Regions from separate parts of the Sphingomonas sp. NPDC092440 genome, predicted to be linked through region 1. Evidence: predicted binding sites of a transcription regulator. Region 1 holds the regulator's gene; each other region holds the start of a gene.
The links. The regulator LexA, encoded in region 1, represses DNA repair genes until DNA is damaged. The targets are predictions, from matches to a motif close to GTTCCNCNCTTGTTCT.
Positions count from the first base shown of each region.

Region 2: the regulator LexA is predicted to act here: its motif matches at 1,742-1,757, upstream of radA (DNA repair protein RadA).
Region 3: the regulator LexA is predicted to act here: its motif matches at 1,330-1,345, upstream of uvrA (excinuclease ABC subunit UvrA).

Region 1 is NZ_JBIVQA010000007.1:264,427-267,701, forward strand. It holds gene glp (gephyrin-like molybdotransferase Glp) at 1-746, shown strand, start outside; gene lexA (transcriptional repressor LexA) at 805-1,491, shown strand; gene ACIQCS_RS14200 (EF-hand domain-containing protein) at 1,496-2,191, opposite strand; gene ACIQCS_RS14205 (ComEC/Rec2 family competence protein) at 2,188-3,275, opposite strand, start outside.
Region 2 is NZ_JBIVQA010000003.1:63,993-67,267, forward strand. It holds gene ACIQCS_RS05605 (PadR family transcriptional regulator) at 1-18, shown strand, start outside; gene ACIQCS_RS05610 (DUF2218 domain-containing protein) at 96-413, shown strand; gene ACIQCS_RS05615 (glycosyltransferase family 1 protein) at 443-1,594, opposite strand; gene radA (DNA repair protein RadA) at 1,776-3,146, shown strand; gene ACIQCS_RS05625 (hypothetical protein) at 3,232-3,275, shown strand, end outside.
Region 3 is NZ_JBIVQA010000016.1:90,766-94,040, reverse strand. It holds gene ACIQCS_RS21205 (transferrin-binding protein-like solute binding protein) at 1-1,214, shown strand, start outside; gene uvrA (excinuclease ABC subunit UvrA) at 1,353-3,275, shown strand, end outside.

The sequences.
Region 1 (3,275 bases):
GCGCCGGGGAAGCGATCTCCCCCGCCCGGCTCGCGCTCGCCGCGATCGCCGGCCATGCCGCCCTGCCCGTCCGCCGCAAGGTGCGCGTCGCGCTACTTTCGACCGGCGACGAGCTGGTGCCGCCCGGTGCCCCGCTCGGCCCCGACCAGATCCCCGAGACCAACCGCCTGCTCCTCGCCGCGCTGCTTGCCGGCCTGCCGGTGGAGCTGATCGACCTCGGCATCCTGCCCGATCGCCGGGACGTGCTCGAAGCCGCGTTCCGCGCGCTCGATTGCGACCTGCTCGTCACCACCGGCGGCGCCTCGGTCGGCGATCACGACCTGGTTCGCCCCGCGCTCGAGGCGGCCGGTGCCGCGATCGATTTCTGGAAAGTGGCGCTGCGCCCCGGCAAGCCGATGATGGCCGGCCGGCTGGGCGATGCCGCGGTGCTCGGCCTGCCGGGCAATCCCGTCTCGGCCTTCGTCACCGCGACGCTGTTCGTCCGCCCGCTGATCGCACATCTCGCCGGTGCCGCCGACCCGCTGCCGCGTACCCGCACCGTCCCCCTGGGCGAGCCCCTGCCCGCCACCGGCGCCCGCGCCGACTATCTCCGCGCCGAGCTGATCGGCGGCCGCGCCCATGCCGCGACGATCCAGGACTCCTCGATGCTGCGCACGCTGGCGCGCGCCACCTGCCTGATCGTCCGCCCGGCGGGGGCCCCGGAGGCGAAAACCGGCGACTCGGCGGAAATCCTCGACATCGCTTGACAAGCAGGCGGAACATTGCAAAAACGTTCCCAGTCTGTTCCAGACCGGGAGAAACTGGATGCTCACGCGCAAGCAGCACGAGCTCATCTGCTTCATTGCCGATCGGCTTGCCGAGACTGGCGTGTCGCCTTCGTTCGAGGAAATGAAGGAGGCGCTCGACCTCAAGTCGAAGTCGGGCGTCCATCGGCTGATCTCGGCGCTGGAAGAGCGCGAGTTCATCCGCCGCCTGCCCAACCGGGCCCGCGCGCTCGAAGTGCTGCGCATGCCGGAACGGGGCGAGGCGAAGAAGCCCGCAAGCCCGAAGAACACGGCCCCCGTGGCGTCAACTTCGTCAACTTCCGCGACACCTCCGGCCCCCGCCAACGACGTGGTCGAGATCCCGCTGCACGGCCGCATCGCCGCCGGCACGCCGATCGAGGCGCTGCAGGATTCGACCATGCTGCCGGTGCCCGCCGCCCTGCTCGGCGCGGGCGAGCATTATGCGCTCGAAGTGGCGGGCGATTCGATGGTCGAGGCCGGCATCCTCGATGGCGATTTCGCGCTGATCCGCCGCACCGAGACGGCCCGCGAGGGCGAGATCGTGGTGGCGCTGATCGACGAGAACGAGGCGACGCTGAAATATTTCCGCAAGGAAGGCGGGATGATCCGGCTCGACCCGGCCAATCGCGACTATAATCCGCAGCGCTACCGCCCCGACCAGGTCCGCGTGCAGGGCCGCCTCGCCGGGCTGCTCCGCCGCTACTGACGGCTCAGGCCAGGAACTCGGCCCAGGCGACCCTGCCGTCGCCATTGCGGTCGAGTTCCTGAAAGGGCGCCAGATCGGGCTGCTCGCCGCGAAAGCGGAACAGGCTCCAGGCCGCCGCATATTCGCCCGGCATCAGCATGCCGTCATGGTCGGCGTCGAGCAGGTCGAATCCTGCCCGGAACATCCGCAATCGTTGCGCCGCATATTCGGCGAAGCTCACCTTGCCGTCCTTGTTCGCGTCGGCCCTGGCAAGGTCGAAGTCTCGCGCCGAGAGGATGAAGGGCCGAATGCCGCGCACCTCCGGCATCGCGGCACGGCGCAGCGGCAGCGCCAGCACCCGATGGGGCGCGCAATCGATACCCGGAGCCTGCGGGCGAGGACCAAATTCGTCGGGGGTCAGCAGCCCGTCATGATTGCGGTCGATCGCGGCGAAGGCCGGCCGCAGGTCCGGTGCGGTTGACATCGCACCGGGAATGGCGAGCGCCAGCGCCGCGAGCATCGCGGCCGCGGCGATGGGCCGGGACCAGCGGCGCAGGGCCGGCACCGCCCTCGCCTCGCGGGAAAGGCGCGCCTCGACGAAGCCCCGCACCACGTCGCTCGCGGTGCGCCCTTCGGCACGGCACTGCGCCATGAAGGCGCGCTTCACCGCATGGGGCAGCCGCACTTCGATCGTATCGCTCTTCTTGGGAGGCCGGATCATGAAGGGAAGAGAAGCGCGATCCGGGCCGAAAGCGAGGAATTTCGTGTCCCGACAGCAGGAATTGCACCCGGCACATGAAATGGCTGGACCCTGGGCGGATCGAGCCAGGGATGGCGGCCGGCCCCGCGCACCATGGTCACGCGCCCGCCGGCAAAGGCGATCGCCACCCCGCCGGTCTTGGCCAGTGCCGGCCGGTCGAGCTTGAGCCAGCGCGGGGCGCAGGCGGCCGGCAGGCGCCGGTCGCTGATCATCACGTCGACGCTGCGGCACAGCGCCGTGAATTCGGCCCAGGGCAAGGCATAGCCGCTCCGTGTCGCCGCCACGCGCCAGACGCGGCCACCGGCCCGATGCTCGATCATGCACAGGTCCAGGCTGCACCGCGCGCCCGGCTGATCGGCAAGCGCGACCGGCTCGGCATCCGATCCGCCCGTCTCGGCCAGCATGTCGCGGGTATAGTCGCCCGCCCGGTCGCGCAGCAGGGCCATGCTGCCATCGGGCATGCGGATCGCGAGATGCCGCCCGTCGCCGGTGACGATCAGGTCGGGCGCGGGCGTGGCGAGCATCCAGGCCAGGCCGATCGCCAGCGGCGCCGCGCCCGCCCAGCGCGCGCCGGTACGCCACAGCGCCAGCCACAGGCCGCCCGCCGCCATCAGCGCGAAGGCGCCCTGCGGCATGGCCGGCAGCGCCGCCACCGCGCCCGGTGCCGCGGCAGTCGTCCTCGCCAGCCAGAGCAGCAGGTCGAGCGTCCGCGCGGTGAGCCACCAGGCGGGATCGCCGAGCCCGGCCAGGTCGAGCAGCAGCGCCAGCGCCTCGATCGGCATGATCACGAAAGTGGTGAGCGGGATGGCGACGATGTTGGCGAGCGCGCCGTAAAGGCCGGCCTGGTGGAAATGGAACAGCCCGATCGGCATCAGCGCCAGCTCGACCACGACGCCGGTGAGCAGCAGCGCGCCGGCCCCGCGCAGCAGCGCCATGCCCCGGCTCTCCTCGCGCTTGCCGAACCAGCGGTGCATGCGCGGGCTCTCGTGCAGCGCGACGATCGCAGTGACCGCCGCGAAGCTCAGCTGGAAGCTGGCTCCCGCCA
Region 2 (3,275 bases), on a different contig from region 1:
AAGATCGAGCGGCTCTGAGCCCGGTGCCGCGCATTGAAATGCTGAGGCGGCGGCTCGGGATCGTGCCGCCGCCGATGGAGACGAAGCGCATGACGATGACTCTGTTTTCGGCCGAGACGCTGGCCCCCACCGAGCATGCCGGCCGCTATCTGCAGCAGCTGTGCAAGCACTGGCAGCACAATCTCCAGGTGGAGTTCACGCCGGAGAACGGCACGGTGATCTTCCCCAGGGACGCGCGCGGCGCGGACCATCCGGGCGATGCGGTGGTGACCTTCAATGTCGCCGAGACCGGGCTCGACATCCGGATCGACGCCAGCTCGTCCGAGCAGCTCGAGGGGCTGAAGGGCGCGGTGGAGCGCCATCTCGACCGGTTCGCCTTTCGCGAGGACGGGCTGAAATATGATTGGCGCTAATTTCCCTCTCCCCTGAAGGGGAGAAGGAGTCAGGCCCGCTTCCCGATCGCCTCGAGATAGGCGTCGAGCACCTTCTGGTTGATCGCGTCCCATTGATAGGTTTCGGCGATCGCGTGTCCGGCCGCGCCCGCGGCCCGCCGCGCATCGTGGTTCTCGCAATAATGCTGGATCGCATCGGCATAGCGGCGCATCGCGCCCTTGCCCGGATCGACCAGCAGGCCGCTCACATTCTCCTCGACCATGCCGACCGGGCCGACCGCATTGGCGGCGACCACGGCCACGCCGGCGGCCATCGCCTCCAGCGTGACGTTGCCGAAGCTCTCGGTAAGGGAGGGATTGAAGAACACGTCCATGGAGGCGACCGCGCGGCCGAGATCGTCGCCCGCCTGGAAGCCGGCGAACACGGCATCGGGCACGCGCTCGGCGAACCATTGCTCCGCGGGCCCCTTGCCGATCACGAGCACGCGATGCTTCACGCCGCGCCGCTGCAGTTCGCCGACCACCTCGGCGAAGATGTCGAGCCCCTTTTCCAGCACCAGCCGGCCGAGGAAGCTCACCGCGACCTCGTCGTCCGCGATGCCCAGGGAACGCCGCCATTCGAGGCTGCGGCGCCCCGGATTGAAGCGGTCGTGATTCACGCCGCGCGACCAGATCCGCATCGGCCGCTCGACGCCCCAGCCGCGCAGCAGCTCCTCCATGCCGCGCCCGGTGGGCAGCACGGTGTCGAAGCGGTTGTAGAAGCGGGTGAGCGTCCAGATCAGCAGCGGCGTGACGAAGCCGATATGATAATAGGCAGGATAAGTCTCGAACCGGGTATGGACCGAGGCCACCGAGGCGATGTTGTTCCGGCGCGCCCAGGTGACCGCGCGGTGGCCGAGTATCTCGGGCGCGGAGACATGGACGAGATTGGGCGCGAAGGCCTCCAGATCCGGCAGCACCGCCTTGATGCCCTTGGCGAACTTATATTCGTCGCGTCCGCCCGGCACGGGCAGCGCCGGCACGCTCACCAGATCGCCCGTCGGCGGGAAGGCCGGGGTATCGGTGGTCGGCGAATAGACGCGGACCTTCACGCCCTGATCGAGCAAATAGCCGACGAGCAGGTTGAGCGCCTGGTTCGCGCCGTCGCGGACGTAGTTATAGTTGCCGCTGAACAGTGCGACGCGGAGCTCGGTGGGCTTCATGGCGCGCGCGATACCGTCCGCGGGCGCGAGGGGCAACCTTGGCGCATAGTTCTCCTTTCTGGAGGTCGTGTGGAGAAACCGTCAATATCCCGTGCAGGAGGCCGTTCGCCGCCCTCCGCCGGTCCATGAGCGGGCGTTTGCGCTATTGTTCTCATCTTGTTCTCCCGCTACCTTCGCGGCCATGGCGAAACTCAAGAAGCGTTATGTCTGCCAGGCCTGCGGCTCGGTCTCCTCGCAATGGGCAGGGCAGTGCGGCGATTGCGGCGAGTGGAACCAGATGGTGGAGGACGCCGGGGCGGTAGTGACGCCGTTCCAGGCGCGCCACAACCTCCAATCGGGCGGGCGGGCGATCCAGCTGACCGGGCTCAACACCGATATCGCGCTGCCCGAGCGGACCTCGACCGGCATCGCCGAGTTCGATCGCGCGCTGGGCGGCGGCTTCGTCGAGGGCTCGGCCACGCTGATCGGCGGCGACCCCGGCATCGGCAAGTCGACCCTGCTGCTCCAGGCGGCGGCGCGGATCGCTTCGCGCGGGCTGGCGGTCGCCTATGTCTCGGGCGAGGAGGCGGCGGACCAGGTGCGGCTGCGCGCGCGGCGGCTGGGCCTGGGCAAGGCGCCGGTGATGCTGGCCGCGGCGACTTCGGTGCGCGACATCCTGACCACGCTGGGCGAGGGGGCGCCGCCCGCGCTGCTGATCATCGATTCGATCCAGACGATGCATTCGGACCTGATCGAGGGCGCGCCGGGCACGGTGAGCCAGGTGCGTGCCGCCTCGGGCGAGCTGATCCGCTTCGCCAAGGAACGCGGCACCGCGCTGGTGCTGGTCGGCCATGTCACCAAGGACGGCAGCATCGCCGGCCCGCGCGTGCTCGAGCACATGGTCGACACGGTGCTGGCGTTCGAGGGCGAGCGCAGCCACCAGTATCGCATCCTGCGCGCGGTGAAGAACCGCTTCGGCGGCACCGACGAGATCGGCGTGTTCGCGATGCAGACCGAGGGGCTGGAGGAAGTCTCCAATCCCTCGTCGCTGTTCCTCACCGCGCGCGACGAGAATGTGACCGGCACGGTGGTGTTCCCCGCGCTGGAGGGCACCCGGCCGGTGCTGATCGAGGTGCAGGCGCTCACCGTGCGGCTGGCGAGCGGAGCGACGCCGCGGCGCGCGGTGGTGGGCTGGGACGGCGGGCGGCTGGCGATGATCCTCGCGGTGCTGGAGGCGCGGTGCGGGCTCAGCTTCTCGACCTGCGAAGTCTATCTCAACATCGCCGGCGGCTACCGCGTGCAGGATCCGGCGGCGGACATGGCGGTGGCGGCCGCGCTCGTCTCGGCGCTGGCCGAGCGGCCGATCCCGGTGGACGCGGTGGTGTTCGGCGAGATCGCGCTGTCGGGCGAGGTGCGCCCGGTGGCGCATGGCGCGCTGCGCTGCCGCGAGGCGGCGAAGCTCGGCTTCGGCCGCGCGCTCGCCCCGGCCGTGCAGGCGAAGGACAAGGGCGGGCTGCAGCTGGCGGGGTTCAAGTCGCTGGGCCAGTTCGTCGATCATCTGCTGGGGCGCTGAGCGCGACTCCGTTATTTGCCAAGGGGTTGCAATCGCTTGCTGGGCTATGGAACATCGTGTCGCGAACAGATTGGCGGGGCGATCGATGCTGCGAGAATTGGCCGGCGAATGGGCACGCCCCGGGATGCT
Region 3 (3,275 bases), on a different contig from region 1:
AGATGGACGGCAGCGGCACGCTCTCGGTCAATTTCGGCACCGGCGCCATCGACCTGGTCGGCGGCGCCCGGGCCGGCAGCAGCCTGCCCAACAACGCCATCGCCGCCGGCGGCTTCTCGGGCACCGCCGCGCTGTCCAGCACGGCCAACCGGTTCGGCGGCACCTTCCAGCTCGACCTGTTCGGCGCGCACAACGGCACGATCGACGGGCGCTTCTACGGCCCGACGGCGCAGGAAGTCGGTGCCAGCTTCGCCGTCGCGGATGCGGGCGGCAACGTGGCCAGCGGCACGCTGACCGGCATCTCGAACCCGGCGATCCTGGAAGGGCGCAAGACGCTCGCCGAGCTGACCGCGCCCACCGATTTCACCAGCGGCTATTCGCTGGTCATGCACTGGCAGTATCCGATCAACAATCGCGGCTTCATCTCCTCGAATGCCGGCCTGATCAGCGCCAGCCAGTCCATGGCGCGGGTGCGCTGGGATCCGGCGACGAACAGCTATCTCGTCTCGCGCCCGCTGGGCGGCGGCTCCGACGGCGAGGCATTCAGCATCGGCTTCGGCCAGGCCGACAAGGTTGCGGCGGAGAGCAACGCCGTCTTCTCGGTCTATCGCGGAACCGCCGCCAACAATGTCGACTGGACGGCGAAGATCTATGGCACCGGCGCCGGCAATGGCGAGCTGGCGCTCACCTATACGAGCTTCGTCGACTTCACCCGGGTGCGCAATTATCCGCCCGGCCTCTCGAAGGACAACGACCATTATTTCATCCCCTTCGGCGTCGCCACGCTCGACAGCCAGCTGCCGCGCACGGGCACGGCCAACTATGCCGGCGTGCTCTATGGCCATGGCGCGATCACGCCGGCGGGAAGCAACACCAGCGATTTCTACGCGCTGAGCGGCACCAGCAGCATGAGCGTGAACTTCGCCGGGTTCGGCATCAGCGGCTCGCTGGCGATCAAGGGCGCGAACGGCGGCACGACCACCGATTTCGGACGCTTCGATTTCACCGGCAACCGCAACAACGCGATCTTCAGCATGGGACAGACCAGCGCGGCGACCACCGGCTATTGGCTCGGCCAGTTCAACGGCCCCGCCGCGGCCGAATATGGCGGGGTGTTCAATATCCAGACCAACACGGTCACGCCCGGCTATGATTCGATCAACGGCCAGAAGCTCATCCTCACCGGCGTGACGGTGGGCAAGAAGACGCCCTGATCCCGCCGCCGGGGGCGGTGCGCCGCCCCCGGCCCGGTCCCGCGCGTCCGTCCAGGATGCGCGGCAGCTGGCATCGCCTGCCCGGCGTTCCTATCTCCCCACTGGAATCTCTCCAGGAACAAAGCTAGAACCCCCGGCATGGCACTTACCACCATCTCCGTCCGCGGCGCGCGCGAGCACAATCTCAAGGGCGTGGACGTCGACATTCCGCGCGACACGCTCACGGTGATCACCGGCCTCTCGGGCTCGGGCAAGTCGAGCCTCGCCTTCGACACCATCTATGCCGAGGGCCAGCGCCGCTATGTCGAGTCGCTGAGCGCCTATGCCCGCCAGTTCCTCGAGCTGATGCAGAAGCCCGATGTCGAGCATATCGAGGGCCTCAGCCCCGCCATCTCGATCGAACAGAAGACGACTTCGCGCAACCCCCGCTCGACGGTCGCCACGGTCACCGAGATCTACGACTATATGCGCCTGCTCTGGGCGCGCGTCGGCATTCCCTATTCGCCCGCCACCGGCCTGCCGATCTCGGCGCAGACCGTCAGCCAGATGGTCGACCGGGTCCTGGCGCTGCCCGAGGGCACCCGGCTGCTCCTGCTCGCCCCGGTCGTGCGCGGCCGCAAGGGCGAGTATCGCAAGGAGCTCGCCGAATGGCAGCGCGCCGGCTTCCAGCGCGTCCGCATCGACGGCGAGACCTATCTGATCGAGGAGGCGCCCGCCCTCGACAAGAAGTACAAGCACGACATCGAAGTGGTGATCGACCGCCTCGTCGTGCGCGACGATATCGGCACTCGCCTGGCGGAGAGCTTCGAGACCGCGCTCAAGCTCGCCGAGGGGCTGGCCTATGTGGATCTCGTGGACGCGACCGTGGCCGAGATCACCGGCGCCCGCGTCCAGGAGGCGCGCGCCGAGTTCAACGCCACCGGCGGCCAGCTCAAGGGCGCCGGCATCCCCGACAACCGCATCGTCTTTTCCGAGAAGTTCGCCTGCCCCGTCAGCGGCTTCACCATTTCCGAGATCGAGCCCCGCCTCTTCTCGTTCAACGCGCCGCAGGGCGCCTGCCCGGCCTGTGACGGCCTGGGCGAGAAGCTGGTGTTCGACGAGGATCTGGTCGTCCCCAACCATGATCTCAGCATCAAGAAGGGGGCGGTGGTCCCCTGGGCCAAGTCCAACCCGCCTTCCCCTTATTACATGCAGGTGCTGGGCAGCCTCGCCCGCGAGTTCGGCTTCAGCCTCGACACGCCCTGGCGCGACCTGCCGGGCGAGGTCCAGCTGATCATCCTCCACGGCACCGGCGGCAAGCCGGTCACCCTCACCTTTGTCGACGGCAAGAAGTCCTATGACGTGAAGAAGCCGTTCGAGGGCGTGATCGGCAACCTCAACCGCCGCATGCTGCAGACCGAATCGGCGTGGATGCGCGAGGAACTGTCGAAATACCAGGCGGCCCATCCCTGCGAGACCTGTGGCGGCGCCCGCCTCAAGCCCGAGGCGCTGGCGGTCAAGATCGCGGGCGAGGACATCAGCCACGCCACCCGCCTCTCGGTGGTCGACGCGCTCGGCTGGTTCAAGGCGCTGCCCGAGACGCTGACGCCCCAGCAGAAGGAGATCGCCCGCGCGATCCTCAAGGAGATCGACGAGCGGCTCGGCTTCCTCAACAATGTCGGCCTCGACTATCTCAACCTCGATCGCACCTCGGGCACGCTCAGCGGCGGCGAGAGCCAGCGCATCCGCCTGGCCAGCCAGATCGGCTCGGGGCTGTCGGGCGTCCTCTACGTCCTCGACGAGCCGAGCATCGGCCTCCACCAGCGCGACAACGACATGCTGCTCGCCACGCTCAAGCGGCTGCGCGACCTCGGCAACACCGTGCTGGTCGTCGAGCATGACGAGGACGCGATCCGCAGCGCCGACTATATCCTCGACATGGGGCCCGGCGCCGGCGTGCATGGCGGCGAGATCGTCGCGCGCGGCACGCTGGACGATATCCTCGCGACCACGGGCTCGGTGACCGCCGACTATCTCAACGGCACCCGTGAGGTCCCCGTGCCGGCCAAGCGCCGCAAGGGC